DNA from 2 places in the Paraburkholderia tropica genome. Region 2 is predicted to be linked to the other one. Evidence: riboswitches for the same ligand, from Rfam matches in the RefSeq annotation. Region 2 holds a riboswitch; the other holds the start of a gene.
What was found. Region 2 has a riboswitch for thiamine pyrophosphate ahead of G5S35_RS13130 (FAD-dependent oxidoreductase). Riboswitches for the same ligand answer to the same signal wherever they lie in the genome.

Region 1: it holds a riboswitch for thiamine pyrophosphate, as region 2 does, so the genes downstream of both, thiC (phosphomethylpyrimidine synthase ThiC) here and G5S35_RS13130 (FAD-dependent oxidoreductase) in region 2, are expected to answer to the same signal.

What each region holds. Positions count from the first base shown of each region.
Region 1 is NZ_CP049134.1:1,231,347-1,239,811, reverse strand. It holds gene G5S35_RS05580 (entericidin A/B family lipoprotein) at 1-3, shown strand, start outside; gene G5S35_RS05575 (EamA family transporter) at 137-1,138, opposite strand; gene G5S35_RS05570 (GreA/GreB family elongation factor) at 1,829-2,236, shown strand; TPP riboswitch at 2,480-2,619, shown strand; gene thiC (phosphomethylpyrimidine synthase ThiC) at 2,722-4,653, shown strand; gene G5S35_RS05560 (glycine zipper 2TM domain-containing protein) at 4,870-5,091, shown strand; gene G5S35_RS05555 (hypothetical protein) at 5,343-5,843, shown strand; gene G5S35_RS05550 (L-lactate permease) at 6,108-7,709, shown strand; gene bamC (outer membrane protein assembly factor BamC) at 7,828-8,465, opposite strand, start outside.
Region 2 is NZ_CP049134.1:2,900,526-2,908,990, forward strand. It holds gene G5S35_RS13110 (ABC transporter ATP-binding protein) at 1-811, opposite strand, end outside; gene thiE (thiamine phosphate synthase) at 980-2,092, opposite strand; gene G5S35_RS13120 (thiazole synthase) at 2,092-2,907, opposite strand; gene thiS (sulfur carrier protein ThiS) at 2,960-3,157, opposite strand; gene G5S35_RS13130 (FAD-dependent oxidoreductase) at 3,246-4,457, opposite strand; TPP riboswitch at 4,628-4,740, opposite strand; gene G5S35_RS13135 (ABC transporter ATP-binding protein/permease) at 5,241-6,998, shown strand; gene G5S35_RS13140 (SDR family NAD(P)-dependent oxidoreductase) at 6,995-7,786, shown strand; gene G5S35_RS13145 (MFS transporter) at 8,174-8,465, shown strand, end outside.

The DNA.
Region 1 (8,465 bases), 1.6 Mb from region 2:
TAAGCGGCGGGCCTCGGTGAAAAACGGCTGCGCTGTGCGCGCCGTTTTTCATCGTTTTGCGGCGAATCGAAGAAGAAAATCCAGTACCTGGCCATCACCTGGCAATCCGGACAATCTGCGTGAATCGCAGATCGAATCAGCTTGTCCGGCGCCTGTCGTCGAAGAAAAACGAGAGTCCGACGCTGCCGAGAATCAGCACCGTCGCGACGATCGTCCCCGTGGTGATCGGCTCGCCCAGCATCACCGCGCCCAGCGCCACCGCCACCACCGGATTCACGTACATGCAGCTGCTCGCCACGAGCGGACTTGTCTGGCGAATCAGATAGCCATACGCGACATACGCGGCCATCGTGCCGATCAGCATCAGATAAACGAAGGCGACGAACGGCAGGAAGTGCAGCGTGCCCATGCGCTCGCCGGTGATCCACGCGACCAGCGTCGAGATCGCACCGCCGAGGCCGATCTGCAAGGCCGTGGCGATGAAGAGATCGGACGGCAATTCGAGCCGTCCCGCCAGATGCGCGCCCACTGCCCAGAACAGCGCGCCGCCGAGAATCGCGAGCGACCCGCCCGCCGTGCCGCTCGCGCCGCCGCCGTGACTCAGAATGGCGATGCCGACGAGACCGAGCGCGACCGCCGCCCATTCGCCTTTCGCGACACGCCGGCCCGCAGCCGCTGCGATCAGCGTGGCGAACAAGGGAACGGTCGCGACCATCACGGCCGCCGTGCCGGTGCCGACCGTGCGCATGCCGTACGCGAGCATGCCGCTCGACAGCCCGACCAGCAGCGTGCCGACGACACCCGCGTTACGCACCTGCGCGAGCGTGGGCATGACGGGGCGTCGCCGCATCGCGAATACGAACAGACCGATGCCCGCCAGCAGGTTGCGCAGGCCCGAGAGCAAGAGCGGCGGAAACGAGCCGAGCGCGACGTGCACGCCGAGATAGGTCGAGCCCCAGACGAAGTAGACGACCGCGAGCGACAGCGCGACGCGACCGCTGCGCGTCTGCGGCAGGCGCAGGGCGCGCGCACTGCGCCAGCACCAGGCGCCCGCCCGTATCAACGCTTGAAGGAGACCGAGAAGGAGCCCTTGTGCGAGCGACAAAGCAGTCTGGCCGGAAGGCAAACGGGGCAGCATCGTCAATGCTCCGTGGCGGCGCTGAAAGGGGAACGGACGAAGCACGGGCATCCCGCCGGACGTGGGACGGGACGAGCAAAGCGCGACGGCATGATGGAGGCGGAGAGCGGAGCGAAAGTGCGAGAGAGCGTGCCGATGAGGGCGAAGCTGAACGCGCCCGAAACACGATTGAAAGCTCGGACGGGCGCCACGCATTATGCAACAACGTGCTTCATTGCGGACGCCGCGCAGCGCCTTTATGCGTGGGGGCGCTGCGTGCGCGCAACGGTGTCCCGATCCGGGCGAAACGCAGCGTCGATCCGGCCGCCCTCGCCCCCGATTTTCGAGACCGTGCTAGGATGACACATCCTTTCGATTTACTTTCAGACGATTTTTCGTCCACTTTTTTGCTTCGTCGATACTGATGCGCCAATCGCCCCCGATCCTCGCCGTTTGCCCGCCGCCGCGCCCGTTGCGCGGCGCGGTCGTGCGCGCACGGGCGGCGCATTCGGCAGAGCGCCCCTCGGCCCGCTCACTGGCTCGACGACGCCCACGCCAACCCGGCCAGTCCACCGGCTACCACGCCCCGCAAGCCGCCGCCCGGCGCCCGCGCTGAACCACCCTCCGCTTCCGGAGCCGTTCGGCCAGGCTCCGGGCCGACGATCCCTCACCTCATCCCTTTCACTTTTCCGGATTGCCGGGAGAACCGCCATGTCCAAGAAAATCCGTTACCTGACCGAACTCGATCTCGCCCGCCTCGAAAAATGCGCCGCCGAACCTGGCGCCGCCCCGGCGCGCCAGGCCATGCTCGACGAGCTGCTCGAGCGCGCCGAGATCGTCGATGCGCACAAGGTCGCCTCGAACGTCGTCACCATGAATTCGCAGGTCACGCTCGTGAGCGAGCGCTCGGGCGAGCCGGTGACTTTCACGGTCGTTTATCCGGCGGGCGCGAATGTCGAAGCCGGACGCCTGAACGTGTTCTCGCCGGCGGGCCTTGCGCTGCTCGGCGCGAAGCGCGGCGACACCGTGCGCTTCACGCCGCCGAGCGGCGCCGTCGAAACGCTCAAGATCGATCGCATCCTGTTTCAGCCCGAAGCCGCCGACGATTTTTCGCTCTAATCGCTCTAATCGCTCTAATCGCTCTAATCGCTCTAATCGCTCTAGTAACGCGCAGCTTTCACCCGAAGCACGCGCCGCTTTGCGCCGTGGCTTCGCGGTTCTTCCACCACTTTTCCTCCCTCCCCAACAAAGCGAAATCCGCGCGCATCGCTATATGAGCGCGCGCGCGAAACGCGCCGCGCCTGCCACATCGCGCGCGAATTCGCGCTTGCCAGATCGTCGCAGCGCGGTGTATCGTTTGGCCTGCTTACGCGGGGGTCCTGCGTCATGCGCCGCTTCGAACCATTCATACGAATGCTCAAGCTGCGTATTTCGCGGGTGAGAAATACCCTTTGAACCTGATCTGGATAATGCCAGCGCAGGGAAGCGTCCGGACTTCGCAGCACCATCGCCTTGCTTCATCCATCAAAGCGAAGTCCGTCCACGTTCCGTTTCGTCTCCTGCTAAGCCGTTGTTCCCCCACTGCTTCATGGAGAGAGAGACGCATGAACGCGAATCCCAAATTCATTTCCGCCAACGCGCACGTCGACGAAGCCGCGATCGCGCCGCTGCCCAATTCCCGCAAGATCTACGTCACCGGCTCGCAGCCCGACATCCGCGTGCCGATGCGCGAGATCACGCAAGCCGACACGCCCACGGGCTTCGGCGGCGAGAAGAATCCGCCGGTCTACGTCTACGACACCTCGGGTCCGTACACCGATCCCGAAGCGAAGATCGACATTCGCGCGGGTCTGCCTGCGCTGCGCCAGTCGTGGATCGAAAAGCGCGGCGACACTGAAGCGCTGCCGGGCCTCTCCTCCGACTACGGCCGCGAGCGCGCCGCCGATCCGGCCACGGCCGAACTGCGTTTCCCGGGCCTGCACCGCACGCCGCGCCGCGCCCAGGCCGGCAAGAACGTCACGCAGATGCACTACGCGCGTCAGGGCATCATCACGCCCGAAATGGAGTACATCGCGATCCGCGAAAACCAGCGTCGCGCCGAGTACCTCGAAAGCCTCAAGTCGAGCGGCCCGAACGGCGCAAAGCTCGCGGCGATGATGGGCCGCCAGCATCCGGGCCAGGCGTTCGGCGCAGCGGCGTTCGGCGCCGACGCGCTCAAGGAAATCACGCCTGAATTCGTGCGCGACGAGATCGCACGCGGCCGCGCGATCATCCCCGCGAACATCAACCACCCGGAAAGCGAACCGATGATCATCGGCCGCAACTTCCTCGTGAAGATCAACGCGAACATCGGCAACTCGGCGGTCACGTCGTCGATCGGCGAGGAAGTCGACAAGATGACGTGGGCGATCCGCTGGGGCGGCGACACGGTCATGGATCTGTCGACCGGCAAGCACATTCATGAAACGCGCGAGTGGATCATCCGCAATTCGCCGGTGCCGATCGGCACGGTGCCGATCTATCAGGCGCTCGAAAAGGTCAACGGCAAGGCTGAAGACCTCACGTGGGAAATGTTCCGCGACACGCTGATCGAGCAGGCCGAGCAAGGCGTCGACTACTTCACGATTCACGCGGGCGTGCGTCTGCAATACGTGCCGCTCACGGCCAACCGCATGACGGGCATCGTCTCGCGCGGTGGTTCGATCATGGCCAAGTGGTGCCTCGCGCACCATAAGGAATCCTTCATTTACGAGCATTTCGAAGAGATCTGCGAATTCATGAAGGAATACGACGTGAGCTTCTCGCTCGGCGACGGCCTGCGTCCCGGCTCGATCTACGACGCCAACGACGAAGCGCAGCTCGGCGAACTGAAGACGCTCGGCGAACTCACGCAGATCGCGTGGAAGCACGACGTGCAGGTGATGATCGAAGGCCCCGGCCACGTGCCGATGCAGCTCATCAAGGAGAACATGGATCTCCAGCTCGACTGGTGCAAGGAAGCGCCGTTCTACACGCTCGGGCCGCTGACCACCGACATCGCGCCGGGCTACGATCACATCACTTCGGGCATCGGCGCGGCGATGATCGGCTGGTTCGGCACGGCGATGCTCTGCTACGTCACGCCGAAGGAACACCTCGGCCTGCCGAACAAGGACGACGTGAAGGAAGGCATCATCACGTACAAGCTCGCGGCGCACGCGGCCGATCTCGCGAAGGGTCATCCGGGCGCGCAGGTGCGCGACAACGCGCTCTCGAAGGCGCGTTTCGAGTTCCGCTGGGAAGACCAGTTCAACCTCGGCCTCGATCCGGACAAGGCGCGTGAATTCCACGACGAAACGCTGCCGAAGGACTCGGCCAAGGTCGCGCACTTCTGCTCGATGTGCGGCCCGCACTTCTGCTCGATGAAGATCACGCAGGACGTGCGCGACTTCGCGGCGAAGCAAGGCATGAGCGACGACGAAGCCCTGAAAAAAGGCATGGAAGTGAAGGCCGTCGAGTTCGTCAAGCAAGGCGCGGAGATTTATCAGCGCCAGTAAGCGAAGCGGTTTTTCGCTGCGCCGCACGATGATCAATCTTCACGACGATCGTCGTGCGGCGCGCCGATACATTTTTTAACGACTCCGACAACTCGCTGACAAGCGCACACACCCTGATACGCGGCGCGTGGCTAGGATGGGTGTACTGGAGGTGCGAATCGGGCCTGCGATAGGCGGCGAGATCCGCATCGCGTATCCGATTTCAAGGAGTCGACAATGAACGCGCTCGTCCGTCCCCGCATCCTACTCACGACCGCCACGCTGGTCGCCGTGCTCGGCAGTCTGACTGCTTGTGACAACATGTCCCGACGCGATCGCGACACCGCCATCGGCGCGGGTGTCGGCGGCGCCGCGGGCGCCGTGATCGGCGGCAGCGCGCTGTCGACGGTGGGCGGCGCGGCGGTGGGCGGCATCATCGGCAATCAGGTCGGCAAGTAACCCGCGGTCTGCGCGAAGCATAACGACAACGTCGACAACCCCGACAGGCAGATCGCCGGCCAGCCCGGTTTCAGAGAGGATGCGCGGCGCATGGTTCCTTGGGACATGCGCCGCGCCTGTTTTTGAGCCGCGCCATTGCGTCGGTGCCCTTGCCCGCAATATGCCGTTACGCGTGGGCAATACGCCGCGACGGCAACGCGAGTAAGCTCGATCGACTACGCCGCGATCCGCGCCGCGCCTCGGAGCCCGTCATGCAATACCCGTTTGCGTTTGTATCGATGCTGTCTTCGTCTGTGTCGGCTTGCCGCGCATCCACGTCTGCGCGATATGCGAAGCGCGCCGCTTCGGCAGGCGCGGCCGTCGCGCTGCTCGCGCTCTCGGGCTGCTACTACTACGCGCCATACGGCTACGCGCCCTACTCGTCCTACTCGCCGTACTACGCCGGCGCGGTGCCCGCCGCCGGCACGCAGCAGGAAACGTCGGCTTATCCAACGCAGCAATCGGCACAATCGACCTGGACCGCGGCGCCCAACCCCGCGCCCGCCGCGATTCCCGACGCGCAGTATCCCGGTTCGCTCACGGCCACGCCGCCGGTCGTCGTCGCCGCGCCCGTGTGGCCGGTCTGGCCTGCGTACTATCCGGCTTATCCGGCCTGGCCCGCCTACTATTCGTATCCCGCATGGGGCTGGGGCGCGCCGTCGATCTCGTTCGGCTTCGGCTACTGGGGCGGCGGCGGACACTGGCATCGCTGATCGCGCGGCATCGCATCCGCACTCGAACCGCTGCCCCTCCCGCGCGCCCGGCCCGCGCACGACCGTACTTTCCCTCCTTGACGCTCCGCGCCCATTTTCTATCCTGCTTAGGGGCACCGGGGATTGAAGCACTGCCTTAACTACATCGCCCTCCTTCTCGACGACGCAAGCCGCCGCGCGCCGTCCGCCCCGCCGACGCCACGCCCGGCACGCCGTGCGCCCACGCATCGATGCGCCGATACGAACCAGCACAAAGGAGACGTCATGTTTCATCAGCTGTTGACACCCATCGGCAACTCGCTGCTCTTGTCGTTCATCGTGGCGGTGTTGCCGATCGCCGTGGTGCTCGTCCTGCTCGGCTGGGCGCGCCGCCCCGCGTGGCAGGCTTCGCTCGCGGGCCTCGTCGTCGGGCTGATCGTGGCCATCGCGGGCTGGCAGTTCCCGGTCAATCTGGCGGTGAGCGCGGTGCTCAACGGCGTGGTGTTCGCGCTGTGGCCGGTCATGTGGATCGTGGTCACGGCCATCCTGCTCTACAACATCGCGCTGCGTTCGGGGCGCTTCGCGGCGTTCCGCATGTGGCTGCTCGACAATCTGCCGAACGACCGGCGCATCGTGCTCGTCGTGGTGGGGTTCTCGTTCGGCGCGCTGTTCGAAGGCATTTCGGGCTTCGGCACGCCGATCGCGATCACGAGTTCGCTGCTCATCATGCTCGGCTTCCCGACGCTCGAAGCGCTCACTTTCACGCTGATCTTCAACACCGCGCCGGTGGCGTTCGGCGCGCTCGGCGTGCCGATCACCGTGCTCGGCGCGGTCACGCATCTGCCCGCCGACGTGCTCGGCCAGATGGTCGGCCGCCAGTTGCCGTTCTTCGCCCTGCTGCTGCCGTTCTACGTGATCGCGATCTACGCGGGCGTGGGCGGCATGCTGCGCATCTGGCCGGTGCTGCTGGTCTCGGGCGGCAGTTTCGCGATCACGCAGTTCGTCACCGCGAACTTCATCAACTACAGCCTGACCGACGTGCTGTCGTCGCTCGTTTCGCTGATCCTGACCATCGTGTTTCTGCGCGTCTGGAAACCCGCGCCCGATCCCGCCTTCGAGATCAAGGTCGACCGCGCGAAGGAAGTGCGCGGCGCCGTCTCGGGCGCGCAAGGCTGGTATCCGTGGATCATCGTGGCCGTCGTGGTGATTCTCTGGACCGTGGCGAAGGTGTTCGCGATCGGCGACGTGAAAGTGCCGTGGCCGGGTCTCGACAAGGCCGTCTTCATCACGCTCTACAAGACGCCGTACGGCGCGATCTGGGACTTCCAGCCGCTCGCCACGGGCACCGCGATCCTCGTGGCGGCGATCATCACGGCCTTCGTCGTGCGGCTTAAACCCGCCGACTTCAGCGGCGCGATCGTCGACACGTGGGTGCAGACGCGCATCGCCATTCTCACGGTGGCGACCATCGTCGGGCTCGCGTTTCTGATGAACTACTCGGGCCTCACCTACACGCTCGGGCTCGGCGTGGCGTCGGTGGGCGCGTTCTTCCCGCTGGTGTCCGCGTTCCTCGGCTGGGTCGCCGTGTTCCTCTCGGGCAGCGACACCTCGGGCAACGCGCTGTTCGGCAACCTGCAGGTGGTGGCCGCGCAGCAGCTCAACCTCAATCCCGTGCTGATGGCGGCGACCAACTCGTCGGGCGGCGTGATGGGCAAGATGATCTCGCCGCAGAACATCGCGACGGGCGTCGCAACCACCGAGCTCAAGGGCAAGGAAGGCCACGTCTTCGCACGCACCTTCAAGCATTCGATCCTGATGACGGTGCTGCTCGGCCTGCTCGTCTGGCTCCAGCAGAACGTCTTCACGTGGATGATTCCGCCGCACTGAGCGCGCGATACTCCGCAGCAAAATAAAAAGCCCGCCTGCTTGACGCAGGCGGGCTTTTTAACGATCGCGGACCGGACGAAGGCGACGGACAGCGCGCCTTCGTGCGGTTGCAAATCGCTTAGTGCAGCTCTTCGACCATCAGGCCCATGATCTCGCGCGCCGGGCGCGACGAGTCGATCTGGCCTTTGTCGTCGACCACGGCGATGCGGGTCTGGTTCTCGGTCACGGCGCGCACGTTCACCTTGTACTGCTTGGCGATCTTTTCCTTGCGGCCATGGAAGATCTGGTTCCAGAAGCCCTGTTCCGCCGACGTCATATCCTGCGGATCGACGTAGCGCACGTAGTAGATGCCCTTCGAGCGGTCGCGGTCGTCCACGGTGAAGTTGGCGCGATCGAGCGCGACGCCCACACGCAGCCACGCGCGGTCATACGGCTCGCCGAGCGTGAGTTCGCTCGACGTGTACTGACCCGACGTGTTGCCCGTCGGCGTGGACGGCTGGCTCTGACCCACGGCTGCGGCGTTCTGCGCGGCGATGGCGGCGGCGGCCGCATCCGGTGCCTTCGACTTCGCGTCCTTGGCGTTGGCCTTGGCATCGACGTCCTTCGCGACCTGCGCGTCGGGCACGCCCGGCTTGGCGTTCGCGAGCGTCATCATCAGGCGCTTCAGGTATTCCTGCTCGAGCGCGGGATCGTTGGGCTTCGGCACCCACTTGCTGGTCTCGTTGTTGGTGCCCGACAGCTGCTCGCTCAGCCCCT
Region 2 (8,465 bases):
CTCCGCCAATGCCGAAGTCCGCGCCGAGCGGCACGTTCGTCGGGTAGTGGAAACGGAACGGGCCGTCCGGCGCGCCGTCGATGAACTGGCGCACGATCGGATCGGTCGAGGCGCGCAGTTCGTCGGGCGTGCCCTGCGCCTGCACCTTGCCGTTCGCGAGGAAATACACGTAGTCGGCAATCGCGAACGACTCGGGCACGTCGTGCGTGACGAGGATCGACGTCGCGCCGAGCGCGTCGTTGAGCGTGCGGATCAGATTCGCGGTAATGCCGAGAGAAATGGGGTCGAGCCCTGCAAAGGGCTCGTCGTACATCATGAGTTCGGGGTCGAGCGCGATTGCGCGCGCAAGCGCGACGCGGCGCGCCATGCCGCCCGAGATTTCCGACGGCGCGAGGTCGCGCGCGCCGCGCAGGCCCACGGCGTTGAGCTTCATGAGCACGAGGTCGCGGACCAGTTCTTCGGGCAGGTCGGTGTGCTCGCGCAGGGCGAACGCGACGTTGTCGAACACCGACATGTCGGTGAACAGCGCGCCGAACTGGAACAGCATGCCCATCTTGCGGCGCAGCGCGTAGAGGCCTTCGCGCGTTTGCGCGCCGACGTCCTGGCCGTGAAACAGCACCTGGCCGCGCTGCGCCCGCACCAGGCCGCCGATCAGGCGCAGCACCGTGGTTTTGCCGCCGCCGGAGCCGCCCATGACCGCAATGACCTGACCGCGCCCGAAGCGCATGTTCAGTCCGGACAGGACGAGCCGATCGCCGTAACCGAAGTCGACGTCGCGCAGCTCCAGAAGGGTCTCAGAGGTTGAGGGCACGTGGCTGACAGTCCATTTACACGAAGGCGGGATTATAGGGCCATCGTGGAATTGCTGCCGTGATGCGCCCATGCCGCTTGATGCAGTCGGAAAGGCCGTGAAAGGCCCCGCTGCTCGCTCCTCGCGCCGGTCACGCAACAGGGGCGCGACCGGCGACGAGGCGGACCATTATTGCGTAAACGCGTTGCGCAGCGCAGCAACGGCGGCAGCCGGATCGGCGGCTTCCGTGACGGCGCGCACGACGGCAGCGCACGGCGCGCCGGTGGCGAGGACGGCGGGCAAGGCGGCGGCGTCGATGCCGCCGATCGCGACCATCGGCACCACGCCGTCGAGCAGCTGCACGTAGCGTGCGAGACGCTTGAGACCTTGCGGCGCGGTCGGCATCTGCTTGGTGGTGGTGGCGAACACCGCGCCGCACGCGATATAGCTCGGACGGAAGTGCAGCGCCGTCAGCATCTCGAAATAGCCGTGCGTCGACAGACCGAGGCGCGTGCCCGACGCCGCGATCGCGTTCAGATCGGCTTCGCGCAGATCTTCCTGACCCAGATGGATGCCGTAAGCGCCCGCCGCCAGGGCGGCCTGCCAGTGATCGTTGATGAACAATTGCGCGTCGTGCTTGCGGCCCGCCGCGACGCAGCGCTCGATTTCACGCGTAAGTTCCGGCGATTCAGGCTGCTTGCTGCGCAACTGCACGGTCGTCGCGCCGTAGTCGAGCACGCGCTCGACCCAGTCGGCGCTCGGCAGCACGGGATACAGGCCGAGCCGCGCCGGGCAAGGCGCGAAGGGCTGCGCGGGCGCGTCGGGAAGACCGAGCACGCGCGGGAAGCGCGCGATGTCGACCGGCCAGGCGTCGGTTTGCTGTTCGTCGCCGTCGCGCCAGGCGAGTGCGAGCACGAGCGCGTCGTGCGGATCGAAACCGCAGTCGAGGAACGCCGCCAGCGCCGGGATCCAGTCCTCGGCCAGCGCGCCTTCGAGCGCGTAGCGCTCGCCGCCCAGATGCAGCGTGACGCGCGCCTCGCGCGGATCGTCGCCGGCAGCTTCGATCACGCCCGCGCCTTGCGTCATCCAGCGCGCGATGTTCGCGAGATGCGGCGCGGCGTCGGTCACGACGATCAGATCGCCGCCGTTGGGCGCGTCGGGCGGCGTCAGGCAGATGCGCCACGGCGCCTGCGTCGCCGCCCAGTCGCCCAGTCGAGCGCGGATGCGTTCCGCCGTGGCGGTCAGCGCGTCGGCGGGCGGCCAGAACAATTCACGGCCCTGAAAATGCAACGTTTCACTCATTACTTGCCTCCATCCTGGTGCCAGAACGGCATGCCGACGACCGGCGTGCTCGCCACAGCGGCTTCGCGCTCGGCCATCGGTCCGGCGAGAAACGCGCTGCGCCCCGCCTCCACGCCCAGCGCGAACGCGCGCGCCATCGCGTCGGGATGCGTCGCCTGCGCGACCGCCGTGTTCAGCAGCACGCCGTCGAAACCCCACTCCATCACTTGCGCCGCGTGCGACGGCAGACCGAGGCCCGCATCGACGATCAGCGGCACGTCGGGCAGCCGCTCGCGCAGCACGCGCAGACCGTACGGATTGATCACGCCCTTGCCGGTGCCGATCGGCGCGCCCCACGGCATCAGCGCCTCGCAACCCGCGTCGAGCAGACGACGGCCGATCACGAGGTCCTCGGTGCAGTACGGCAGCACCTTGAAGCCGTCCTTCACGAGCCGCGCGGCGGCTTCGATCAGGCCGACCGGATCGGGCTGGAGCGTGTAGTCGTCGCCGATCAGTTCGAGCTTGATCCAGTCGGTGTCGAACACCTCGCGCGCCATGTGGGCCGTGGTGACGGCTTCGTTGACGGTGAGGCAGCCCGCCGTGTTCGGCAGCAGCGGCACGCCGTGGCGCTTGAGCAGATCGAAGAAGCCGGCTTCGGCGCCGCCCTCGTTCATCTGGCGGCGCAGCGCGACGGTGATCATGCCGGGCCGCGCGGCCGCCATCGAATCGGACAGCGATTGCAGCGACGGATAGCGCGACGTGCCAAGCAGCACGCGGCTCTGGAAAGTTTCGCCGTAGAGCGTGAGCGCGTCGGCGGTCGGTTGAAGCGTGGTCATGGCGGAAATCCTGGTCGGGTGGCGTGGGCGCGCGGATCGGCTAGCGGCCGTATCAGCCGCCGGCCACCGGGCTCACGACGTCGAGGCGGTCGCCCGCCGACAATGCGCGCGCGCCATGCTGGGCGCGCGCCACGAAATCGCCATTCACGGCGACGGCGAACGGCGGACGCGCGCCGAACGCGACCAGCGCGTCGGCGACGGTCGCGCCCTCGGGGAGCGTGAGCGGCTTCTGATTGATCTGAATGTCCATAACGATTCGTCTGACTACGTGTGTTTCATGCGGCGCAAGCGGCGCGCCGTCGTGTCCATCGTGTTCCTGTTCGCGGATAGCGACGCGCTCAGGCCGGTTCGTGCGCACGCGGCGCGGCTTCGGCGCGGCGGTCGTGCAGCATCGCCGGCCAGCGCGATTCGGCGCGCAGCGCCTCGAATCCGTCGGCGTTCTGCATGCGTCCGGCCAGCAAGGCTTCGGCCACTCGCACCGCTTCGTCGGCGACGGCGGGCGCGATCATGAAACCGTGGCGATAGAGGCCGTTCACGCGCAACGTGTTGTCGCCGTCCCAGAAGAGCGCGGGGCGATGGTCGGGCAAGGTCGGGCGGCACTGCGAATTGAGTTCGAGAATGCGCGCCTCGCCGAACGCCGGATGCACGGCGAACGCCGCGCTCAGCAGTTCGAGCGCCGAGCGCACGCTCACCGGCGAGCGGTCCTCGCCTTCGATTTCGGTCGCGCCAATCACGTAGACATCGTTCTGCTTCGGCGCGATATAGAGCGGATAACGCGGATGCAGCAGGCGCACCGGACGCGTGAGCCCGATGCCCGGCGCGTGCACGCGCGCGACTTCGCCGCGGATGCCGCGCAGCGCGGGCAGCGCGGGTTTCGCGCCGAGTCCGCGGCAATCGATCGTCACGCGCGCGGGCGGCGGATTCGCGTCGTCGACCGTGGTGTTCCAGTGTGTTTGCACGCCGCGCTGCGCGAGGCCCGCGGCGAGCGCGGCCAGCGCCTGGCGGTTGTCGAGCTGACCTTCGCCGTCGAGCAGCCAGCCGCGCGCGAAACGCCCGGCGAGCGCCGGTTCGGCGGCGTCGAGCTGAGCGCCCTGGAGCGTCGTGAAATGCGCGTCGGCGAGCGCGCGCGGCGCGTTGGCGCGCACGCGGCGCTCGAACAGCGGCGCCTCGGTGCGGTCGGCGTGATGCCAGACCACGAGCGTGCCGTTGCGCTGGAAGAAGACGGGTTCGGGCAGCTCGGCGAGAATGCGCGGCCAGGTGTCGAGCGATTCGACGCCCAGTTCGGTGATCAGCAGTTCGGCGACGGCGGCTTCCGCGAGCGGTGCGAGCATGGCCGCCGCGACCCAGGCCGCGGCTTCACCGCCCTCGGGACCGCCGCGCTCGTAAAGCGCCACGCGATGCCCGGCGCCCGCGAGTCGCCACGCGACGAGGCGTCCGCACAGGCCGCCGCCGAGCACGGCGAAATCGGGCACGACAGAGGACGCCGAAGCATCCGGCGAGGCTTCCAGAATCGGGGAGCGAACTGATTGAGGTGAAGAAGGTGCGGTCATCGGATCCTTTCCGTACGGCAACAAGCATGCGTACCCAAGGACGAAACCGGCTGGCAAAGCCGGCCGTGCAAACGATGCGCGCGAAAACTAACTGCACTGCACGCGTTGCCCGGCGGGAATCTGGACGCCACGCCCGAACCGGAGGAACGGACTCGAAAAAGCGGCGCCAGCAAGACTTTCCGGAAACTTCCCGCGCCGGTATTACCCGGATCGGGTGCGAAGGGTCTCTCTCAGCCTCACGGCGGCATGCAGGCATACCGGTGAAGCACCCCTGTTTCGTCAGCAGTCATTAGACCACAAAAGGCGCGCGCGCCGCAAACCGCCCGGCAGGCCGGTTTATAGGCTGCCGATGCTGCATTGCGGGCGTTTTCGTGGGGTTTTGTGCGGGTTTTTCTGTGTTTTCTTCACGCGCTTTCCGCTGCTTTCCGGGCTGTGCCGCTCAGTGCGCCCGGCGGCCTTTTCGTCTCCACGCGCGGGCCGCGGCGGCCCCTCAAAATGGGGGGCGCAAGCGGCGCTCTGGCACAATGCCCCGAACCCCGTATGCCGCCCGGCCGCTTTCGGGCGGTGAGAGAATGGGGCGCGCGTGGCCCAACGTGGCCGAGCGTGGCCCAACGTGGCATTAAGACTCACTTAAGCGGCTCGCGACAGAATCGCTAGCAAGTCCGCCCACCGCGTGCCGTACGCGACTCGCGCCGCGTTCGCGAAAGACGCGGCAAAGGACGGCGCAAGGCGGCATACCGGACATACACGGCAACACCATCAGGGCACAACATCAGGACGCTCATGACCAACCACACTCCCCGCGCCACGCCGGATCAGAACGAGCATCACAAGATCACGGCCTGGAGCCTCATCAAGCCCTACTGGGTGTCCGAGGAACGCTGGATCGCATGGGGCCTGCTCGTCGCGATCATCGCGATGAATCTCGCCGTTGTGTGGATCAACGTGCGTCTGAACGGCTGGAACGCGGACTTCTACAACGCCCTGCAAACCAAGGACGTCAAACAGTTCCCGCATCTGCTGATGATCTTCACGGCGCTTGCGTTCGGCTTCATCATCCTGGCGGTGTACGGGCGGTATCTTCGCCAGATGCTCGGCTTCCGCTGGCGCCAGTGGCTCACCACGCACTATCTGAACGACTGGCTTCGGCAGGGCGCGTTCTACCGCATCGAGCGCGACCGTCTCGCCGACAACCCCGACCAGCGTATCAGCGACGACCTGCAATCGTTCGCCACCAGCACGCTCTCGCTGACGCTCGACCTGCTCTCGACGGTCGTCACGCTGATCTCGTTCATCACGATCCTGTGGACCATCGCGGGCGCGCTCACCTTCTCGCTGGGCGGCACGCCCATCACGATTCCGGGCTACATGGTCTGGGCCGCCGCGCTCTACGCCGTGTTCGGGTCGCTCGTGATCCAGAAGGTCGGCCACCCGCTCGTGTCGATCAACTATCAGCAACAAAAGGTGGAAGCGGACTTCCGCTTCGGCCTGATCCGCCTGCGTGAAAACGCCGAGCAGATCGCGCTCTACGACGGCATGCAAACCGAGCGCAGCAATGCGCAGGGCCTTTTCGAGCACATCCGCGAAAACTGGTGGCGCGTGATGAAGTACACGAAGCGCCTCACCTTCGTGCTGAGCTTCTACGGCCAGATCGCCATCATCTTCCCGCTCGTCGTGGCCGCGCCGCGCTACTTTGCGGGCGCCTTCACGTTCGGCGTGCTGATGCAGATCTCGCAGGCCTTCGGCACCGTGAGCGACTGCTTCTCGTGGTTCATCAACAGTTACGCGAGCCTCGTCGAGTGGCGCGCCACCGTGAACCGTCTGCGCGAATTCGTGCGCGTGGTTCACTCGCCGCGTCTGAAGGAAAGCGTCTCGCCGGCCACCGAGCATGGCGGCATCAATCTGCATTACGTCGACGCGGAGCAACTGAGCACCGAGCACCTCAAGCTCGCGCTGCCCAATGGCCAGCCGCTTTCGGAAGTGCGTGACATCGCCATCAAGCCGGGCTCGCGCTGGCTCGTGCGCGGCCCGTCGGGCGCGGGCAAGAGCACGCTGATGCGCGCGCTCGCGGGCCTCTGGCCGTTCGGCGAAGGCTCGATCGACGCGCCCGTGGATGCGCGCATGATGTTCATCCCGCAGCAGAGCTATCTGCCGATCGGCACGCTCAAGGCCGCGCTCACCTACCCCTCGCCCGCCGACGACTACAGCGACGAAGACTGCCGCGAAGCCCTGCGCGCCTGCCGTCTCGAAGGCTACGTCGATCGTCTGGACGAATCGGCGCACTGGACGCGCGTGCTCTCGCCGGGCGAACAGCAGCGTCTCGCGGGTGCGCGCGTGCTGCTGCACAAGCCCGACTATCTGTTCCTCGACGAAGCGACCAGCGCGCTCGATCCGGACAACGAAAGCCGTCTCTACAAGCTCTTCATGGAGCGTCTGCCGAAGGCGGCGATCGTGAGCGTGGCGCATCGCGAATCGCTCGAGGCGTATCACCACGACACGCTCGAAATCGCTCGCTCGCCTGAAGAGCGCGTGGCGGCGTGAGCGCCGAAAGCCGCGCGGCGTCCGGCGAACGCGTCGTCCTGATCACGGGCGCGGGCTCCGGCATCGGCGCGGCGCTCGCGCGCAGGCTCGCCGCGCCAGGGGTGGCGTTGATGCTGCACGCACGCGGCGCCGACGCGGCCTCGCGCACCCGTCTCGCCGATGTCGCGCAAACGTGCGAAGCGCGCGGCGCGGTCTGCGCGACGGCTTGCGCCGATCTTGCCGATCTCGCCAATGAACCCGCCGCGCATCTGATCGACGCCACGCTCGAACGCTTCGGCGCGCTCGATCAGCTCGTCGCCAACGCGGGCCACGCGCAGCGCCAGACGCTGGCCGCACTCGACACCGATGTGCTCGGCGCCGCGTTCGCCGCGATGCCCGCCGCGTTCGCGTCGCTCGTTCGCAGGGCGCAACCCGCGCTGATACGCTCGGCGCGCGGACGCGTGGTGGCGGTGAGTTCGTTCGTCGCGCATCGCTATCGCGCCGACGCGCCGTTCGCGGCCACGGCCGCCGCGAAGGCCGCGCTCGAATCGCTCGCGAAAACCGCCGCCGCCGAACTCGCTCCGCACGGCGTGAGCGTGAATTGCGTCGCGCCCGGCTACACGCGCAAGGACGCCGGTCCCACGCCGGAGAACGCCCCCGCGTGGGCGCGCGCCGCCGAAGTCACGCCGCTGGGCCGCGTGGCCGATCCCGCCGATATCGCCGAACTGATCGCCTTCCTGCTTTCCGACGCCGCGCGTCACATCACCGGCCAGACCATCCACATCGACGGCGGACTGACGCTGGGCTGATTCTCCCGCGCGCATCACGCATTGGTTCGCTCGCCGGCGAATCAAACGCCACGCGCGACACCTGCGCGACACCTGCGCCACATCGCGCTCCATCAGCAAACCGCGCACGCAGCGCAAACATCGCCCACGCAAATCGCACGTGAAGCGAACACGCGTGCACCATCGCGCAAAATCGCGAGCGAAAGCGCACACAATGCCCCGCATCCTGAGGGCTTCCCTGGCCGCGACAGCCTGTCGCACCGTAAAATAGCGCCGTTCGAGCATCGGCGGCCCGCCAGCAGCGCGCGCCTCGACGCATCGCCAGCGGCCCGCGCCACCGGACGCCGCTTTCGCCACCCGTCGCCACGCCGGTCGTGGCGCGCACAACAATCCTGGGGACGACGCGCGATGGCAGCATTTCAATGGTTCAAGGAACTGAACGCACGCGAGCGCCGCACGCTCTACGCGGGCTTCGGCGGCTACGCCGTCGATGCGTTCGACTTCATGATCTACTCGTTCCTGATCCCGACGCTCATCGCCACGTGGGGCATGACGAAAAGCGAGGCGGGCATGATCGCCACCAGCTCGCTGATCTCGTCGGCGATCGGCGGCTGGCTCGCGGGCATCCTCGCCGATCGCTACGGCCGCGTGCGCGTGCTGCAATGGACCATCGCCACGTTCGCGCTCTTCACCTGTCTCT